Regions from separate parts of the Yersinia fenwicki genome, predicted to be linked through region 1. Evidence: predicted binding sites of a transcription regulator. Region 1 holds the regulator's gene; each other region holds the start of a gene.

Region 1 (7,075 bases):
CGAAGCTCAGCCAGCTTGGCACAATGGGCTAATGCCTGCGGATCACTGCCACCCAGTTGTAGTGCGACAGGATGGTCTTGCTCGCTATAGGCCAGATAGTCTGCTTTACCATGAATAATCGCACCTGTTGTAACCATTTCGGTATACAACAAAGCCTGTTTGGTCAACAAGCGATGAAAATAGCGGCAATGACGATCTGTCCAGTCGAGCATCGGCGCGACGGAAAAACGCTGTAGGGGATAATGTGGCTTATCAGCCTGAGTGCTGGAAAAAGTCTGAGCTTGGTACATTTACTGTAGTTTCATCGGTTATGACTGCATCAATTACCCATTAATATTACTCATTGAGTAAACCAAACAATCGGAAAGAATATGTGATTATACCATAGAACTTTATAATGGCAGTCTGAGTGATAGTTGTAGCTAACACATGGCAACACGCGACTAGCAGCTTTGACTTGCTAAAGTTGTGACACTCCGCGACATCCTATTTTTTCATCTATCGGCGATTAGCTGTAAATATGATAAAATTGGCACCATTCAAATGCTGCGGGATGTACATGATGAACCCTATCAATCAGGAAAAGCTGCTTGCTCAGGCTGAAAGCCTGTGCCAACAACGAAACGTCCGGCTGACACCGCAACGTCTTGAAGTCTTGCGTTTGATGGCGCAACAGCCTGGTGCAATCAGTGCTTATGATCTGTTGGATTTACTGCGTGTTTCTGAACCACAAGCTAAACCGCCAACAGTCTATCGTGCATTGGATTTCTTGCTTGAGCAGGGGTTTATTCACCGTGTTGAATCAGCAAACAGCTATGTGCTATGCCATCATTTTGAAGAGCCAACTCATACTTCGGCATTATTTATCTGCGATCGCTGCAAGATAGTGACTGAACGAACAACTGTTGGTATCGAGGAAGCTCTGGCACAGTTAGCAAAACAGTCTGGTTTTACCCTGCGCCATACGGTGGTTGAAGCTCATGGTTTATGTGCTGAATGTGGGGAAGTCGAAGCATGTGAAAGCCATGATCATTGTGGTCATGACCATTCTATTGTGACTAAAAAGAAGTAGTCCCTGATGATAAAAGTAGACTGTCGCCTGATAGGCGGCAGGATAAGTATGAGAGGAATAATGGCTATAGAGAATAAATAAGAATTTAAATAAAACAAGACACATCCTTGTGTCAATTCGATATAAATAAGATACCTGAAGAGTATTGCTAATTATTAAATTCACCACTAAGTTTTAATGTGAAGAATATAAAAAACTAAAGGTTATTTAATAAATAAGTATTCTATGAATACCAGAAGCTCGATTTATTTATATCGATATCAGTTTAACACCGCTACCAGCGATATTTGCTGTGATCTTCCCAAGCCTTAACTTCTTTCTCGGCTTGCTCTTTCTGATAGCCGTATTTCTCCTGGATTTTACCCACCAGCTGGTCACGCTTACCTTCAATGACGGTCAGGTCATCATCGGTTAGTTTGCCCCATTTCTCTTTCACTTTACCTTTAAACTGCTTCCAGTTACCGTCGGCTTGATCTTTATTCATAATATCTCCGTTACCTTTGGATTAGTCAGTTTATTTAATTAAATACGGTAATAAATAGTTTAAATTTGAAATCGTTCCTTCGCTTACCGTATGAATAACTGTAGCAGAGGATACTGATAATTAAAGTCAGATTAATATTAATCACTGATACTTGAGAAATAAACAGAAAGGAAAAGCTGATAATATTCAGTTAAAACAGCAAGTAATAACTTATTATCGGAATATTCTCAAACTAGATTGAGTTGAATATAAAAGGGATAAAATTCTTTATATACCCTTCTTACTGAAGGGTATATAAATCAACGCGAAAATCAGATCCAGTCGCCATTACGGATGACACCAACGGCTAGACCTTCAATAGTAAAACTTTGTTCACGTAGATCGACTACAATCGGCTGGAACTCACTATTTTCTGGCAGAAGTTGGACGATATTACCTTGTTTTTTCAAGCGTTTTACCGTTACTTCATCATCAATACGCGCAACAACCACTTGCCCATTACGTACATCTTGGGTTTTATGTACAGCGAGCAAGTCACCGTCCAGAATACCGATATCTCTCATCGACATTCCATTTACCCGCAACAGGAAATCCGCACTCGGCTTAAACATGGAAGGATCGACTTTATAGTGGCCTTCAATATGCTGCTGCGCTAATAGTGGCTCCCCTGCGGCAACCCGGCCAATCAGTGGTAAACCATCTTCTTCTTCCATCAATAGACGGATACCGCGAGAAGCGCCGGAGACAATCTCGATCACACCCTTACGGGCCAGTGCTTTTAAATGCTCTTCAGCGGCGTTAGGAGAGCGAAACCCCAGGCGCTGCGCAATTTCGGCACGGGTCGGTGGCATACCTGTTTGCGCTAGGTGATCGCGCACAAGGTCATAAACCTCTTGCTGTCTGGTAGTAAGTGCTTTCATTCCGCCCCCTGTTTGTTTATACAGTCTTGCTGTGAGTATATACAGGTAAGTGAGTATTGGGAACCAAAGAGTGAATAAAAACAGGGATTAATCACTGTTTACATCCACAGCGCTGTTTATCGCGTTGTTTATCGCATTCTTAGCCGACATGCTGCCAGAGCACTGTTACCCATATAAATAACGCCAACAAAATGGCCAGACATACGGCAGCAGACCCCATATCCTTGGCCCGTCCTGATAGTTCGTGGAGTTCACTGCCGATGCGGTCCACCACCGCCTCAATAGCACTATTGATAACTTCAACAATGACGACTAGCACCACACTCGCGATCAATAAAATACGTGCTGTGGCCTCTATATCTAACCAAAAGGCCAGTATGATAGCGAGTATGGCAGCCACTGCTTCCTGGCGAAATGCGGCTTCATTTTTCCAGGCTGCGGTTAAACCTTTCACAGAATAACCAGCAGCTTTATAGATTCGGGTTAATCCAGTTGACTGATTTGCCATATTTTATTGCCTTTATCTTAAGTTAATGATGATTTTTGCCGCTTTCTGTTGTCTCATCACCACAGATCTCAAAACCAGTTTCTGGTATCCTTGCGACGAATTGCTAACAAGAGGCTTCATGTAGTTATGTCAGGTTGGCGTAAAATATATTATAAGTTATTGAATTTACCACTTAAATTGTTGGTAAAAAGCAAGGTTATTCCGGCAGATCCTGTGACTGAGTTAGGGTTAGACCCGTCTCGTCCTATTCTGTACGTTTTGCCTTACAATTCTAAGGCTGATTTACTGACTTTGCGAGCGCAGTGTCAGGCTCAGGATCTGCCCGACCCATTGATTCCATTGGAAATCGATGGTGTGCAGCTTCCCAGCCATGTCTTTATCGATAACGGCCCAAGGGTATTTCGCTATTACGCCCCGAAGCAGGAATCGGTAAAAATATTCCACGATTATCTCGATCTGCATCGCAATAACCCGGAGTTGGATATTCAAATGCTGCCGGTGTCGGTGATGTTTGGCCGCTCTCCAGGGCGTGAAGGCCACGGTACGCCACATCTGCGCGTACTGAACGGTGTGCAGAAATTCTTTGCAGTATTGTGGCTGGGCCGCGATAGCTTTGTGCGTTTTTCCACCACAGTTTCACTGCGCCGGATGGCCAGTGAACATGGTACAGATAAAACAATTGCCCACAAACTGGCGCGCGTAGCGCGGATGCACTTCTCACGTCAGCGTTTGGCTGCTGTAGGCCCTAGCCTGCCGGCACGTCAAGACCTATTCAAGAAACTGTTAACATCCAAAGCGATTGAAAAAGCGGTCGCCGATGAAGCTCGCACCAAGAAAATCTCCCATGAGAAAGCGCAGCAAAACGCCATAACGTTGATGGAAGAAATTGCCGCCGACTTCTCTTATGAAGCCGTGCGTCTGTCGGATCGGGTTTTGAGCTGGACGTGGAACCGCTTGTATCAGGGGATTAACGTCCATAATGCTGAGCGTGTACGGCAGTTGGCGCAAGATGGCCATGAAATCGTCTATGTGCCTTGCCACCGCAGCCACATGGATTACCTGCTGCTATCTTATGTCCTTTATCATCAGGGGCTGGTGCCGCCGCATATTGCTGCCGGTATTAACCTTAATTTCTGGCCCGCTGGCCCGATCTTTCGCCGCTTAGGTGCGTTCTTTATCCGTCGTACCTTTAAAGGCAACAAGCTCTATTCCACCGTGTTCCGTGAATATCTGGGTGAGTTGTTCACCCGGGGCTACTCAGTGGAATACTTTGTTGAAGGCGGGCGTTCACGTACCGGCCGTCTGTTGGAGCCCAAAACCGGCACTTTGTCGATGACCATACAGGCTATGCTGCGCGGCGGTTCACGCCCAATCACCTTGGTGCCGATTTACATCGGCTACGAGCATGTGATGGAAGTGGGGACTTACGCCAAAGAGCTACGTGGTGCAACTAAAGAGAAAGAGAGCCTGTTACAGATGTTGCGGGGCTTGCGCAAGCTGCGCAATCTCGGTCAAGGCTACGTCAACTTTGGTGAGCCAATACCGTTGACCACCTATCTGAATACCAATGTGCCGCAATGGCGTGATGCTATCGATCCTATTGAAGCACAGCGCCCAAGCTGGCTGACGCCAGCGGTGAATGACTTGGCCGGTAAAATTATGGTCAGAATTAACAATGCGGCAGCAGCCAATGCCATGAACTTGTGTTCTACCGCATTGTTAGCATCACGTCAGCGTTCACTCACCCGCGAGCAGTTACTTGAGCAACTTGATTGCTACTTGCAACTGATGCGCAATGTGCCTTATGCGAAAGATGTCACCGTGCCGGATAAGACGCCGGAAGAGCTACTTAATCACGCCTTGAATATGAATAAGTTCGAGGTGGAGAAAGACAATATTGGTGACATTATCATCCTGCCACGGGAACAAGCCGTGCTGATGACCTACTATCGCAATAACATCCAGCACTTGCTGATCCTGCCATCGCTGATTGCTAGCATGGTAATGTACCAGCGGCGCATTACCCGTGCCGAATTGTTACGCCAAATCAGCATGATCTACCCAATGCTAAAAGCTGAATTGTTCCTGCATTACAGCAAAGAGCAACTGCCACAGACCCTAGATACGCTGATTGATGAACTGGCGCGCCAACAGTTGATTTGCGACAAAGGAAGTGAGTTGGTGCTGAACCCAGCCCGTATTCGCCCACTGCAATTACTGGCAGCGGGAGTGCGAGAAACCTTGCAACGTTATGCGATTACCCTTTCATTGCTTAGTGCGAACCCCAGTATCAATCGGGGTGCGCTGGAGAAAGAGAGCCGCATTATGGCACAGCGTTTATCTGTGTTGCATGGGATTAACGCGCCGGAATTCTTCGATAAAGCGGTGTTCTCAACCTTGGTGGGCACATTGCGGGAAGAGGGTTATATCAGTGACAGCGGTGATGCTATTCAGGAACATACACTCGAAGTTTACAATATGCTGAGCGCATTGATGACACCGGAAGTGAAGCTGACGATTGAAAGTGTCAGTATGCCAGCAGAAACCAATAACCTGCTGCCAGAACCTGAGGCAGAGGATAAAGAAGAAAACTAACTCTTCGCTCTGTTAAGTAAAAACAAGAATGGCCGGATTCATCATCTGGCCATTTTTTTATAGATAACTAATGAAGATACCGAGAAACAACACCAATCCTACGTAATTATTATTCAAAAACGCGCGGAAACATGGATCACGTTCACGTCCAGCAATTATCTTCTGTTGGTGGACAAACAGAGTACCAGCCAGCAGAATTGACCAATAAAATGCTCCGCCAAGATTCATCAGCCAGCCAATAGTCACCATTAGAACCAGCGTTGCCAGTTGCAGCAAACCAATAATCAGCTTGTCCTGTTGACCAAACAAAATCGCAGTAGATTTGACGCCAATCTTCAGATCGTCATCACGGTCAACCATCGCATATTGGGTATCATAAGCCACCGTCCAGCAGATATTGGCCAATAAAAGTAGCCAGCAGACCAAAGGTAAACTTTCGCTCACGGCGGCAAAACCCATTGGGATTGACCAACCAAAAGCTGCACCCAAGACCACCTGAGGCAGATGTGTCACCCGCTTCATAAAGGGATAGACCCAGGCTAATGCCAGTGCTGCCAATGATAGCCAGATAGTCATGCTATTGAGCGTGAGTACCAACCCGAACGAGAGCAATACCAAGACGACAAACAGGACTTTACTTTCTTTCTCGCTGATAAGGCCGCTAGGTAATGGCCGTGATGCGGTGCGTTTCACAAAACCGTCAATGCGGCGGTCAGCATAATCGTTGACGACACATCCAGCCGCGCGCATAAAAAAGACGCCCAAGACAAAAACAATCAATATTTTGGTGTCGGGAATACCTTTCCCTGCCAACCATAACGCCCAGAGGGTCGGCCACAACAGTAGTAATGAGCCAATGGGTTTATCAATGCGCATCAAACGGCAATAAGCCCGCCATTTGCTTTGAAATTCACTTCCCTTCAATTTCTCACTCTCCAAAATCTCCCCCCTCTTAAATCGAATACAGCGGCGAGGCGGGTAAAAAAACTTCCGTCAACAACAGGGGTTTACCAGACAAGCGCAGTAACGAACGGCGCGCCCAAAGCTCCTCTTGCCGCCCTACCTGAATATAATCCCGGGTTAAATTGTTGCCACCAAATAAATAGCGCCCAAGGGGTAATGTGCCTAAATCCACCAGCGCCCGATCAGGGCCAGAGAGTGTTTCTTCGGGGATAATAGTACGCCCCAGTAGCCACGGCTCATTATCACCACACAATACAATCTCGCGCAGCCAATAGCGCTTACTTATCGGCAGATGTTCAGCATCTTCGCCTAATGCATGACGTGTAATAAAGCATTCTCGTTGTGGCTCGACATGAACCCGCTGGCAATGTTGCTCAAAACGTCGGGTCATCGAGCCTAATTCCATCAACCAATCCGCGATAGCAGCCGGTAGATTTGGCTGTTCAATAGCACACCATTGGATAGGCTTTATAATTGATGCATCGCCGGTAGACATGCAGTTAGCTCCCTGCTGGGGATAAAAAACCCATCCC
Region 2 (7,075 bases), 1.6 Mb from region 1:
GCCATTCCCAAACGACTGGCCATCACATCCATATACATATCAGGCATTTTGTGCTGGCTATCCGCGTTGCACAAAAGATGATGCACAATTGGCCCGAGGCACGCCACTGCGCGCACACGCTGTGGTTCCAGATAACCCAGACGTACCGCCACGTTGGCACCGAAACGAAAACCAAAAACACTGACGCGTAGGTGATCAATCCACGGAATATTGGGTAATGCCTGCAACACTTGCTGATGCAGGAAGCTGGTGTCCTGAGTGAGTTTCCACTTTGATGAAGCCCCGACGGATGGCAGATCGATGGTCAACATGGCTATCCCTTTGGGGGCCAGATAGTCGCGGAACAGGCGATGATAATCGCTTTGCAAAGTATCCAGCCCACCGCACATCAGTACAGTAGGGAATGGCGCACTGCCGAGGGTCGGCATATGCAGGAAGCCGGTAAGCGTACCGCCATCAGAAATATCAAAACTGAGTTCTTTCAAGGTGTAAGGCAAATGCTTGGCCGCTTCTTCATATGCACGGTTAGACAGCACCTCCACTTGCTCGGCCAACTCATCCCCTTTCAAATGCGGATAACCGGCAATGCTGTATAAATTTGCCGCATTCAACCAATACTGGCCGGCATGCATAGGGTCAGCTTCTTCCATGGCTTTTTGCTGCCATTGCATCCCCTGATGGGCCCATTCATAAATCCAGTTGCCATTGCGGTAACCCACCACCGTATCGAGCAGTTCGTTATCAGTGTGTTCCGCTTTCGAGCAAGCAATGCGTGACAATACCTCTTCGATCTCCAGAGGATCGACACCACGCCACGTCCAGATTAGGCGGTTTATCATGCGATACCAATGGCTGGTTGTGTCCCCATCCAGCGCCGAATGAACATTCATTGCATTGTTGCAATGAGCGTGCCGCACTAACGTTGAGGTTTCAGGATGCTTAAATTTTGGTTTGAATAGAATTTCAGAAAGGTTGGCTTGTGCCATGATAAAAATAGCCTCCATAAGCCGTGATTCAAGCCCATTAGGGCTGGTCAGATGGAGTCAAGTGTACTCATACTACGGGGAAAATGAAACGCCCGGTAGGCCCGGGCATTTAAAGCGAGCTAAATTACTTACCGCTTAGTGGGGCAACAAAGGTTACCGCCATATCCCAAGGTTGCTCAATCCAGGTACCCTGCGGAATATCAACCTCATAGTCATCAACTAATGGGCGTCCAGCAGGTTTAGCAAAAATGGTGACAAAATGTGCTTTCGGATACATTTCGCGGATAGCTTTCGCGGTACCGCCAGTATCAACTAAGTCATCAATCACGATAAAGCCTTCACCATCGCCTTCAGCACGTTTCAGGACTTTAAGCTCGCCTTGGTTATCATGGTTATAGCTGGCGATGCAAACGGTGTCGACATAACGAATACCCAGCTCACGCGCCAGAATACCCGCTGGTACTAAGCCACCACGGCTAACCGCGATGATGCCTTTCCATTGTTCAGCAGGCAATAAACGACTTGCCAATCTGCGGGCGTGAATTTGCAACATATCCCAGGTAACAACGTATTTTTCGCTCATAAAGTGTAATCCCAGCCAGTATAGAAGTGGCTTGCCATGGTTCAGAAGGGGAAAAAAGGTTGCGCGAGATTATAGAGAGCCAGCCGGATAAAAACCAGCAATTATCCGGCTAATTAATCGAGTCAGTTACAGTTATTGTGTGGCGATACGCGCGTAATACCAATGAAAGTGATATTCTCAAACTATCTCGCCATCTTAATGGCGGTGTATCACAACCCTTAAAATCTTTAGTCATCAACCCAATAGCATCTCTGACATCTCTACTGTGAGGTTGCCGATATGAGAATGCTGTTACAGGAGACTTACAGTGTCTGAACTGTCTCAACTTTCGCCTCAGCCGTTGTGGGATATTTTCGCAAAAATCTGCTCGATCCCTCATCCGTCTTACCATGAAGAAGCGCTAGCACAACATATTATGACCTGGGCCAAAGAAAAAGGTCTGCATGCCGAGCGTGATAAGGTCGGTAATATCCTGTTGCGTAAGCCTGCTACCAAGGGGATGGAGAACCGCAAGCCTGTTGCCCTCCAAGCCCATCTGGATATGGTTCCGCAGAAGAATAATGATACGGTGCATGACTTTACCAAAGACCCTATTCAGCCTTATATCGACGGTGAATGGGTTAAAGCCCGTGGCACCACCTTAGGTGCAGATAATGGTATTGGTATGGCCTCCGCGCTGGCGGTACTGTCTGACGATAGCGTCGAGCATGGCCCGTTAGAAGTGCTGCTGACCATGACCGAAGAAGCCGGTATGGATGGTGCATTTGGTCTGCAACCTAACTGGTTACAAGCCGATATTTTAATTAACACCGACTCCGAGCAAGAAGGCGAAATCTATATGGGTTGCGCCGGTGGTATTGATTTTATTACCACTTTAGCCCTAAAGCGCGAAGCAATCCCCGCCGGTTATCAGACGCTGAAACTGACGATTAAGGGTTTGAAAGGCGGTCACTCAGGAGCTGATATCCATTTAGGACTAGGCAATGCCAATAAATTGCTGGCTCGTTTCCTGTTCGATCATGCCAAAGAGTTAGACCTGCGGATACTGGATTTGAATGGCGGCACACTGCGTAATGCTATCCCACGTGAAGGTTCTGTGACTCTGGCAATTGCTGCAGACAAAGTCGATCAGTTGAAAAGTCTGAGCCAAGAGTATCTGGCCACCTTGAAAAATGAGCTGGCCGCAGTTGAAAAAAATCTGACTGTACTGCTTGAGCCAACATCTATTGATGCCAAAGCCCTGACCAAAGATACGCAGCAGCGCCTGATCGCTTTATTGAATGCCACACCAAACGGTGTCATTCGTATGAGTGATGCGGTGAAAGGCGTGGTTGAGACCTCACTGAATGTGGGCGTAGTAACCATGAATGAAAATGAAGCAGAAATCATTTGTCTGATTCGTTCCCTGATTGACAGCGGTAAAGATTACGTCGTCGGTATGCTGACGGCTATTGGTCAGTTGGCTGGCGCTGAAACTTCACCGAAAGGCGGCTACCCTGGCTGGCAGCCAGACCCAAGCTCACCGGTGATGGCGCTGGTGCGCGAAACCTACCAAAAGCTGTTTAACAAAACACCTAATATCATGGTGATCCATGCGGGTCTGGAATGTGGTTTGTTCAAAAAACCTTATCCGGATATGGATATGGTATCGATTGGGCCAACCATGACTGGACCACATTCACCGGATGAACAAGTTCATATCGAAAGTGTGGGTCAATATTGGCAATTACTGACGGCGCTGCTGAAAGCGATTCCTGAGCGCGCATAAGCTGAATTAGCTAACTTTTAATACCAATAATAATGGCGGGCCTAATGGTTCGCCTTTTTTCATAATACTTTCAGCGTTATTCCCAACTCAGTAACAATTGCCGCTCAAGTTGTGGGTCGAGCAACGTGACGTGTAAACCGACTAGTCGAACCCCACGCCCTGCGCGGCGCTCATTCCATGCTGTCCGTGCCACTTGCAATAAATCGGCTTTATTCAACTGCGGCCAAACATGCTCTTGTGTCGTTTGCTGAAAATCATGAAATTTGAGTTTCACCCCTTGTCGGGCAATATGCAGATCGGGCCTGACTTTGCGAAGACGAGTCTCCAGTTCAATATAAAGCTTTTCAATCAATGACTCACAGCTTTCCCAATCATGAATATCTTCGGCTAGTGTTTGCTCGACCCCGACTGATTTACGTAAACGATCAGGAGAAACCTCACGCTCATCAATACCGTGGCTGCGCTCCCACAACACATGACCAAACTTACCAAAGCGCTTTAATAATTCTGCCTGCGAATAGTTTTGTACATCACTACAGGTTATCAGCCCCAGTTCTTGTAAACGTTTTGCGGTCACCTTGCCCACCCCGGGAATTTTACTCAGCGGTAAGTCGCGTAAGAAAGGCAATACCTGATCCGGGGTTATCACATACTGGCCATTGGGTTTATTTAAATCAGACGCGATCTTGGCTAAAAACTTAATAGGGGCAATACCCGCAGAAGCCGTTAAATTAAGCTCCATCGCAATGGATTGGCGGATTTCTTGTGCTATTAATGTGGCGGAGCCACTGCATGCCTGACAATCAGAGACATCCAGATAGGCTTCATCTAGCGAAAGTGGCTCAATTAATGGGGTATAGCGCGCAAAAATCTCACGAATATGCTGCGAGGCTTCTTTATACGCCGCCATTCGGCCGGGGATCACTTTCAGTTGTGGGCAAAGTTTCAATGCCATAGCGGTGGGCATCGCACTGCGAACTCCATAACGGCGGGCGGGATAATTGGCGGTACTAATCACACCGCGCCGGTCACGGCTACCGCCAATCGCAATAGGAATATCACGCAAGCTGGGATCGTCACGCATTTCGACTGCCGCGAAGAAGCAATCCATATCGACATGAATAATTTTCCGCATGTTTATCTCCCAACCAAACCACTGTATAAGAATACAGTTAAATCGGAGAAATTCAAGATTATCCTAGATCCTGACCACGCAAATTTCGTGATAGCGAAAAACTAGCCCGGAAGCAGAGCCACCGCTTCAATCTCTAAGGCCACATCATGATGCAAAATGGGCACTGGCACCACGCAACGCGCGGGTTTGTGTGGCCCTAACCAGTCAGCATAGAGCACATTGAAATGTGGCCATAGGGCAATGTCACACAGATAAACTCGCACCTGAACCAAGCTATATATACTGCAATGACAATCCGTAAGTATCCCCTCAATATTAGTAAATACCTGCTTAACCTGAATATCGAAAGGTTGATTTGATAAGGCCACTCCCTGTGGCGTGACAGGCAATTGACCGGAGAGATAGATCATACCCCCCGCACAGACAGCATGGCTATAATGGCCCGCCGGCGGCAGGCCTGATGTTGAATTTATCAAGATAGGCTCAGACATCATAAAGGCTTATCAATAAAATGGGCCAAACGCGCTAAATCGACATTACCGCCCGAAATAATGATCCCAACGCGTTTACCATGCAAATCCAACTGGTCACCAAAAGCCACTGCAGCCCCTAAACAGCCAGTGGGTTCAACCACAATCTTCATTCGGCTGGTAAAAAATTTCATCGCTGAAATTAACTGATCATCAGTCGCAGTCAGAATATTATCAACTCTCTCCTGAATAACCGGGAAAGTGTAGTGACCCAAAGCCGGTGTTTGCGCGCCGTCCGCAATGGTCACTGGCGTTTCAATCTTAACAATTTTTCCACTGCGGAAACTCTGTTGCCCATCATTACCCGCGGCAGGTTCCACCCCAATCACTTGGCAATTGGGGTAGAGCGCTTTGGCGACTGTGGCACAACCGGACAACAGCCCCCCGCCCCCAAGGGGTACCAGCAGCACATCTAACTCACCCACTTCTTCAAATAATTCTTTCGCCGCTGTTCCCTGACCCGCCATCACATCCGGATAATCGTATGGCGGGATTAAGGTTAGCCCCTGTTCCTGCGCCAGTTTATTGCTAATAGCTTCGCGATCTTCAAGGTAGCGGTCATACAGCACCACTTCACAGCCATAACCACGGGTTGCTGCAATTTTAGCCGCTGGCGCATCTATAGGCATGACGATAACCGCGCGAATGCCCAGTTTACGAGCAGACAAAGCAATAGCTTGTGCATGATTACCCGACGAGAAAGCAATAACTCCTTTTGCTTGCTGTTGCGGCGATAATTTCACCAGCGCGTTATAGGCCCCTCGGAATTTGAATGCCCCCATATGCTGGAAATTTTCGCATTTAAAAAACAGCTGCGCGCCGGTCTGCTCATTGGCAGTGGATGAGGTCAAAACTGGAGTTTTGAGCGCAATCCCAGTAATCCGCTGATGTGCTAGAACAATATCGTCGTAACAGATTGCTAATGGGGCCATCTTCAGTTTCCTTCAGTAGGGAGATAGGTATAGACAGTCGAACGGGCGACACCCAGATTATTGGCAACCACGGTCTGGGCATTTTTCAAATCCATCAACCCTGCCTGCGCCAATTGACGGACAATTTCACGCCGCTGTGCCGGATTCAGTGCGCGTGGCGTGGTATTGTGCGCCGCCGCAAATTGTTCCAACTGGGTCCGTAACATCTCAAGGCGAGGTGATGCCAAAGACTCTTGAATTTCGGTGGGTGTAGTTTGTGTCAGTTGTGACAAGCTGGCACTAACGGCAGAAAATAGGGAGATGTCCATATTCAGACAAAGAGCCCCGATAAACTCTCCTTTGCTATTTTTCAGGCCAATTGATGTACTTTTTGCCGGGCGGCCATCAGGAAATTGATTCGGATAGTTAAGGATGACCTCAGGGAAGTTAGGGTCAGCAATACGGCTCAACCCCAGCTCAGTCGCTGGCTCACCGACTTCCCGACCGGATAAGTTGTTTGAAATCGCCGCGATGGCATGTTCAGGCTGAGTCAGGTCGTGCAAGACAAATTCCACCAAGGGTGCAAATGTTTTGCCCAATGCTTCAACGATTTTTTTGCTCTCCCGCAACAGGAGTTGATCTTCTGTTAGTTTCATAATTGAAGTATTGTCAATTTATGACACTTTGTCAAATTGATTGTATGCGCATAACATCTCAATAAAAAAGCTGCACGCGGCAGCTTTTTACTATTGAATTCGTGAGAGTGAGTGTTATTTAAGAATAGAGCTTTTCAGTGATTTATCTTGCTGATGGCGTTCTAAAGCCAACTCAATCAGTGTGGTGATCAATTCCGTCGAGCCAACCCCTGTAGCACGCCATAATTTAGGATACATACTAATATTAGTAAATCCAGGCAGGGTATTTATTTCATTGATAATTATGGTGTTATCGGCTGTTAAAAAGACATCAACCCGAGCCATACCACGGCACTCAAGTGCACGAAATGCGGCTAAAGCAACTGCACGAATATTGTCACTGACGGTACTGTCTATGGATGCAGGGATAATGACCTGAGCACCGGTTTCATTAATATATTTTGTGTCATAGGAATAAAACTCGTCGCTAATAACGACTTCACCACACAAACTGGCTTGCGGGTTAT
Region 3 (7,075 bases), 1.2 Mb from region 1:
CATATGGACCCGCAGCAGTCGGTACAGTTATTTAAGCAATTACAGCAACCTACGACGGTGCCTATCCACTGGGGTGTGTTTGAGTTAGCTGATGAATCACTGGATGAGCCGCCACAACAATTGAAGCTCGCATTAACCGAGGCAGGCGTTGCGGGAGATCATTTTTCACCACTTAAAATTGGTGCTCGGATATTACTTGAATAGCGTTGTGTTTCAGTGGGTTAAAGGTCACCCGCTGAAACACAACGAAAACACATGCTATTGAACTGGTGCGTTAGATTCTGAATTGGTTAACGGCACTGGTCAAATCAGCTGCCTGAGCTTGTAATGCTGCTGAGGCTGCGGTCGATTCCTGCACTAATGCGGCATTTTGTTGCACCATAGTATCTAATTGCGTCACCGCACTGTTGATCTCATGAATGCCGCGCATTTGCTCATCAGCGGCGTTAGTGATTTCTGACATTATTGTTGTGACATCAGATACGCTGCTCACAATTTCAGTCATGGTATTGCTGGCCTGACGCACTTGCCCAGAGCCAGAGGCGACACTGCTGACAGTCGAGTCAATCAGTGTTTTTATCTCTTTAGCCGCTTGCGCACTTCGTTGGGCTAATGTGCGAACTTCCCCTGCGACCACAGCAAACCCACGGCCTTGCTCACCCGCTCGAGCCGCTTCTACTGCTGCGTTCAGGGCCAGAATATTGGTCTGGAAAGCAATACCATCGATAACACTGGTGATATCGCCAATTTTACCCGAAGCAGCCTCAATAGATTCCATGGTAGTAATCACTTTAGCGATAACCTCGCCACCACGAGAAGCATCATTAGCTGCAGAAAGCACCGCTGTATTAGCTTGTCTTGCCGCACTGGCAGACTGCGCTACGGTTGCTGATATTTGTTCTAATGCTGCCGAGGTTTGTTGCAAACTGGCGGCGGCGGATTCTGTTCGACCCGACAAATCCTGATTACCCGCTGCAATTTCATTGGCGGCAATGCTGACAGACTCACTAGTATTGCGGATTTGCGCCATGACGCCACTGAGCTTATCGGCAAAATTATTGAATGAAAGGGCTATTTTGGCGACTTCATCGCGGCCTTCGACCGGTAATCGCTGAGTTAAGTCTTCAGTACCTGAACTGATGGCATCCATCGCTTTGTGTACATGTGTCAATGGCGTCAGCGCACGTTGTGTAATCAAACTAATAATGACTACAGCAATTAAGATAATGACGATCAGAGTAACTAAAGATGTCGTTAATAATGAACGCATACCCGCAGTGGCATGAGCTTTGTCTAGGGCGACCACGGTAAACCACTGGGTACCGGGTACCGCTTGCGCGAGCAACAACTTAGTGCTGCCACCTAACTCAGCTGCGGTAGGGGAGGTGGCAGTTAGCAGTGTCTTAAGATCCAATGTTGGTGCTATCTCACTCAACGGCTTAAGGGTTAACTGTGAATCGGGATGTGCAATAATGGTGCCATCCGCATCAATTAACATACCAAAGCTATCATCCGTTGGATGGATGGATTTCACGTTCGAAATCACGCTATCCATGGTGACATCGGCTGCTAACACGCCTTTCACACTACCATCTTGAATAATAGGTAATGCAAAAGTCACAACTAATTGATTAGTCCCTGCATCAATATAAGGGGGAGTCACCACTGGGCTACCCGCTTTCACTGCTTGTAAATACCAGGGACGCCCGGTGGGATCGTAGCCAGCAGGAATACCATCAGGATTAGAAAAAACGGCTGTCTTATTTGCGTAACCAATATAAACGTTAATGAAGTGACCTGCAGCGGCAACCTGGCGTAAGGCTGCAATAGGGTCCGCTGCCAATGCGCTCTCTTTAAGAGACACAATCATTTGTGTCTTCATCGCCACCCAGTCCGCAATTCCAACCCCATGACTGGCGGTGACCGCCTTCAAGGTGTTATCGATTGCACTACTGTTATATTTGTTGGCAACGGAGTAGTTAAAGTAAGTGTTAATGGCAAGGGAGCCCGCCACGATGATAATACAGGCAGCCAAGATACGTGAACGAATGGAATCAAGCATAGAGGGTCCTAAATAAAGGGGAAGGCGTAATTCAAGTAACGGCTTGGCAGAGATAAACTTGAGCTGGGTCACAGTAACAAACTGTAATTAGTGAGCTATTGTTAATACTTCTTTATGTAACAGTGACTAAATGGAGGGGATTTGTTGTTCTCGATATCTAATAAAAACAGAAGCTTGGTTATCTTTTTAATCTTAACTTAGTGGTAAAAATGCAAATAAAGTTGAAAAAAATAGTGATATTTAAACTGCAAAATCAGTATCAATACCGGAAAGATTGACAGATCAAGCGATGTATTAGCACTAGGGGGAGGGCTTGGTTCTATCAGGTAAAATAATATAAGCCAGGTCAGATAACCCGGCTTAATCGTGATTAAAACTCATGGACTAGCCATTCATCGGCTTCATCAAACATTTCTTCTACTAAGCGGTTGAGCACCGATTTTTCTTGTTTAGTCGCGTCAGTATTAATGCCATTGGCTTGCATTGGTTTGACCTTAACCTCGGCACCTGGGAACACCTGATGCACGCGCTTGGTCAATTCAGCTTTAATCATTTCATTGGCGTTAGTCAGGCCGGCGACATTCCGTTTGTCATAAACTAATTCTACTCGCATGGCTTCTTTCCTTAGTAATAACACTGTTCAAATATACAGTATTATTTAATGTAAAACAACCGCATTTCATGCTAAATTTACTCATCTCACACCATTGCATTGTTTCAGGTACCAGTATGTTTACCTATAAAGAAATATCATCGCTTAACGAACTGGAATTGATTGTCTATAACTACATCATAAAAAATACCGATAAAGTGATGTACATGACTATCAGGGAACTGGCAGACGCAGCGGGTGTTTCTACTACCACTGTTTTACGTTTTTGCAAAAAAATGAATTGTGATGGTTACTCTGAATTTCGTGTTCGTTTTAAACTCTATTTAGAACATGACGAAAAACCACCGGTCAGTTTCGGTATTAGCGAAATAATTAGCTACTTTAAAAGTATTAATAATAGTGAGTTTGACGAACTTATTGATAGCGCTGCCGCGCAAATAGCGGCTACACGTAGAATTATTTTTGTTGGAATAGGAACATCGGGTGCATTAGGAAAATACAGTGCACGTTTCTTTTCTAATGTAGGAAAATACAGCACTTATATCGATGATCCTTATTATCCAATCAATAGTGATATGTATCAGGATGCGATTGCGATTATCCTCTCTGTTTCTGGTGAAACGGAAGAAATCATCCGTATCGCCAATCAGTTTAGCCTGCAACACTGCAAGATTATTAGCTTGACCAATAGTGATAATTCGACCTTGGCTAAGATGGCTGATTTAAATATCTCTTATCACATGCCACCTATTGTATTAGAGGGACAATATAATATTACTACTCAGATCCCCGTTTTATATATTATTGAAACTATCGGCAAAAAACTCCCTCAATTAGTTAATAAAAACACCCAATAAAACAGGGTGTTTTTTACATGTTACATATTCCAATTCATGGTTTTTGTTATATCGTGACTTCATCTTTCTTTTTGCTAAACTCCAGTCTCAATCGAAAAAATATTAATAATAATCCGATAACACTCTGTTTATCTTATACTCAGCATTCGTGACAGGAGATTAATAATGGCAATTGATTACGCATTAACCGCCCAAGAAATTATTAAGTATATTGGCGGTGATAATAATGTGATTACCGTCACACATTGTGCAACACGTTTACGTTTTATATTGAAAGATAATAAAGCTGTCGATAAAGAAAAATTAAATCGTGTTAAAGGGGTTATTACCGTTATTGAAGCTGGTGGGCAAATGCAAGTGGTTATCGGTAACCACGTCGGTGATGCCTATAAGCATGTCACGAACCTGATTAATATCGATGAAAGTGCACCGATGGCAGCACCAAAAGTCGGTATCGTTAGCCGGTTGATGGATATTATCTCCAGTATTTTTGCACCTTTCCTTTATCCACTGGCCGCCTGCGGTATTTTACAAGGGATTATTTCTTTCCTGGCTGCGATTGGCTGGATGGATGCCGCCAGCGGTACTTATCGAATTTTAAATTTTGTCTCTTGGACCGGATTTACCTTCTTACCTGTGATGGTGGCTTTTACTGCGGCCAAAAAATTCAATGTTAACCCTTTTACCGCCGTAATTACTGCTTGTGCGTTGATCAGCCCTGATTATATGAACATGCTGACGGCAAATAAAATTGTCACGGTAAACTCCGCAGATCCTGCCGTTCAGCAATTGATGCATGAAGCACTGAATAATCCGCAGATTGCCCAGATTTTGAATACTATTGCTGGTATTCCATTATCATCACCCAACTTGGATTTCTTCGGTATTCCCGTGCAATACCTGAGCTATACCGCCTCGGTTATCCCGATCATTTTGATGGTTTGGGCCATGTCTTACGTGCAGCGCTTCTTCGAAAAAATATTGCCAATGGTGGTGCGTAACTTATTTACCCCGATGTTCTGTATTGCCATTATCGTGCCCTTAACCTTGTTGGTGTTCGGCCCAGTGGGTAACCTGATTGGTGGGGCAATTGGTGGCGTTTACAACACCCTTTACAATCTCAGCCCAGCGATAGCAGGGTTTATGGTTGGTGCATTCTGGCAGCCACTGGTCACATTGGGTGTTCATTGGGGCATCACTCCGGTCACGGTAGGAAACTATGCGACATTGGGTTATGACACCTTTACCGGCTTGCAAGCTTCAGCAGTTTTTGCCATGGCCGGAACCATGTTTGGTGTTTACTTAAAAACACGTAACCGTGAAATGAAAGGAATTTCATTGTCAGCGGGGATTACCGCTTTATTCGGTATTACCGAGCCTGCTATTTATGGTGTGGCATTACGACTGAAGAAACCTTTCTTATGCAGCTGCGCCGCAGGGGGGATTGGTGGAGCTATCGCGGGATCTTTTAATGCGGTGTCATGGAGCTATTGCCTGCCGGGGATTGCGGTGTTGCCGGTCTTCTTTAAAGAAGGACATATGGCACAGTTCTTGGGATTCCTGCTGTCTATTACCGTCGCTTTCGTGTTGGGCGCGGTTTTCACTTGGTTGGTTGGGTTTACCGATGAGCCAGAGAATGTGGAACAACCAGGCAGTGCTAAAGCATCTGAAGCAACTATTGCTCAGGCACAAATAAATCAAGGCTAGAATATTTAATGTTCGGGCGGGTTAATTATCCGCCATTGATTTTCATTTTCAGGGTGAAGAATGACCCAAATTGTATTAAGGGAGAGAGTTATGAGCCACAAACAATTACCGAAAGATTTTTTATGGGGTGGCGCAGTTGCGGCACACCAGGTTGAAGGCGGCTGGGATAAAGGCGGCAAAGGTGTAAGCATCGCTGATGTATTGTCTGGCGGTGCACACGGTGTTGACCGAGTTATGACTGATGGCGTGCAAGAGGGTTATCGCTATCCAAACCATGAAGCGGTTGATTTTTATGGTCGTTATAAAGAAGACATCGCGCTGTTTGCTGAAATGGGCTTCAAATGCTTCCGTACTTCCATTGCCTGGACGCGTATTTTCCCTAAGGGTGATGAGCAGCAACCGAATGAAGCGGGTCTGCAATTTTACGATGACATGTTTGATGAGTTGCTGAAATACGGTATAGAACCGGTTATTACATTATCTCATTTTGAAATGCCGTGGCATTTGGTTAAAGAATACGGTGGCTGGAAAAATCGGAAAGTGGTCGACTTTTTCGTGAAATTCAGTGAAGTGGTCATGGAGCGCTATAAAAGCAAAGTCAAATATTGGATGACATTCAACGAAATCAATAATCAACGTAACTGGAAATATCCACTATTTGGTTACTGCTGCTCTGGTGTGGTGTTTACCGAGCAAGAAAATCCTGAAGAAACGATGTACCAGGTTCTGCATCATCAATTTGTGGCCAGTGCCAAAGTAGTCAAACTGGGTCATGCTATTAATCCGGAGTTCAAGATCGGGTGTATGGTTGCGATGGTGCCGCTCTATCCATTCTCCTGCCATCCAGATGACATGATGTATTCGGTGGAGGCTATGCGTGAGCGTTATCTATTTGGTGACGTCCATATGCGTGGTTACTACCCTTCATATATCCTGAATGAATGGGAGCGCCGTGGTTTCACAATCAAAATGGAAGAGGGCGACCTTGATACTCTACGTGAGGGCTGTGCCGATTACATGGGCTTAAGTTATTACATGAGTAACGCAGTTTCTGCGGTTAATCCCGGTAGCGGTAATTCGCTTTCTGGCTTTGAGGGCAGTGTACCGAATCCCCATGTTAAAGCATCCGATTGGGGATGGCAGATTGATCCCGTCGGATTGCGTTATTCACTGAGTGTATTGTATGAACGTTACCAGAAGCCGCTATTTATTGTTGAGAATGGTTTTGGTGCTATCGACAAAGTGGCTGATGACGGCATGGTTCATGATGATTACCGCATTGCGTACCTTAAAGCCCATATTGAGCAGATGAAAAAAGCTGTGTTTGAAGATGGCGTAGACCTGATGGGCTACACCCCGTGGGGCTGTATCGATTGTGTATCATTCACAACCGGTGAATACAGCAAACGTTATGGTTTTATCTACGTGGATAAAAACGATGACGGTACTGGCACCATGGCGCGTTCACGTAAACTAAGTTTTGACTGGTATAAAAAAGTCATTGCCAGCAATGGTGAAGAGCTTTAGTTTTCCGATAAACTAGCCAACAGGGAAGGGCCGTTTAACAACGGCCTTTTTCACCAATTTCTCCTTTATACCCTCCATAACGCAGTTAGTTACATTTTTCGTTAATGAAAAAATAGTTTAAATTTAGGCTATTACAATAATTTTATCGTTTTGTAGGAAGTAACTGACATATCCTAAAAAAAAGCTGAGTTACTCTTTTATCCCGGTGGCCATAGCCATGCTTTATAGGGTTGTTCGTCAGGTGTAATGTGGTTTTGCTTAATAGGGATAAGAAATGAAAGGAAAATTATTGTTCGCTGCAATGCTGGT

The links. Region 1 encodes LexA, which represses DNA repair genes until DNA is damaged. Its sites were predicted from a motif close to TNCTGTATGTACATACAGNA; they were not measured.
Positions count from the first base shown of each region.
Region 2: the regulator LexA is predicted to act here: its motif matches at 4,492-4,511, upstream of dinB (DNA polymerase IV).
Region 3: the regulator LexA is predicted to act here: its motif matches at 2,697-2,716, upstream of ACF3VQ_RS07260 (DinI-like family protein).

Region 1 covers NZ_CP170755.1:355,835-362,909, reverse strand. The annotation lists gene dusA (tRNA dihydrouridine(20/20a) synthase DusA) at 1-290, opposite strand, end outside; gene zur (zinc uptake transcriptional repressor Zur) at 563-1,072, shown strand; gene ACF3VQ_RS01595 (CsbD family protein) at 1,347-1,556, opposite strand; gene lexA (transcriptional repressor LexA) at 1,868-2,476, opposite strand; gene ACF3VQ_RS01585 (diacylglycerol kinase) at 2,616-2,984, opposite strand; gene plsB (glycerol-3-phosphate 1-O-acyltransferase PlsB) at 3,111-5,579, shown strand; gene ubiA (4-hydroxybenzoate octaprenyltransferase) at 5,637-6,503, opposite strand; gene ubiC (chorismate lyase) at 6,532-7,038, opposite strand.
Region 2 covers NZ_CP170755.1:3,438,618-3,445,692, forward strand. The annotation lists gene frsA (esterase FrsA) at 1-986, opposite strand, end outside; gene gpt (xanthine phosphoribosyltransferase) at 1,111-1,569, opposite strand; gene pepD (beta-Ala-His dipeptidase) at 1,877-3,337, shown strand; gene dinB (DNA polymerase IV) at 3,414-4,472, opposite strand; gene ACF3VQ_RS15705 (RidA family protein) at 4,574-4,966, opposite strand; gene ACF3VQ_RS15710 (threo-3-hydroxy-L-aspartate ammonia-lyase) at 4,963-5,934, opposite strand; gene ACF3VQ_RS15715 (transcriptional regulator) at 5,937-6,569, opposite strand; gene ddlA (D-alanine--D-alanine ligase) at 6,684-7,075, opposite strand, start outside.
Region 3 covers NZ_CP170755.1:1,595,904-1,602,978, forward strand. The annotation lists gene ACF3VQ_RS07250 (MBL fold metallo-hydrolase) at 1-204, shown strand, start outside; gene ACF3VQ_RS07255 (methyl-accepting chemotaxis protein) at 275-2,062, opposite strand; gene ACF3VQ_RS07260 (DinI-like family protein) at 2,433-2,675, opposite strand; gene ACF3VQ_RS07265 (MurR/RpiR family transcriptional regulator) at 2,792-3,532, shown strand; gene ACF3VQ_RS07270 (PTS transporter subunit EIIC) at 3,698-5,239, shown strand; gene ACF3VQ_RS07275 (6-phospho-beta-glucosidase) at 5,330-6,766, shown strand; gene ACF3VQ_RS07280 (carbonic anhydrase) at 7,041-7,075, shown strand, end outside.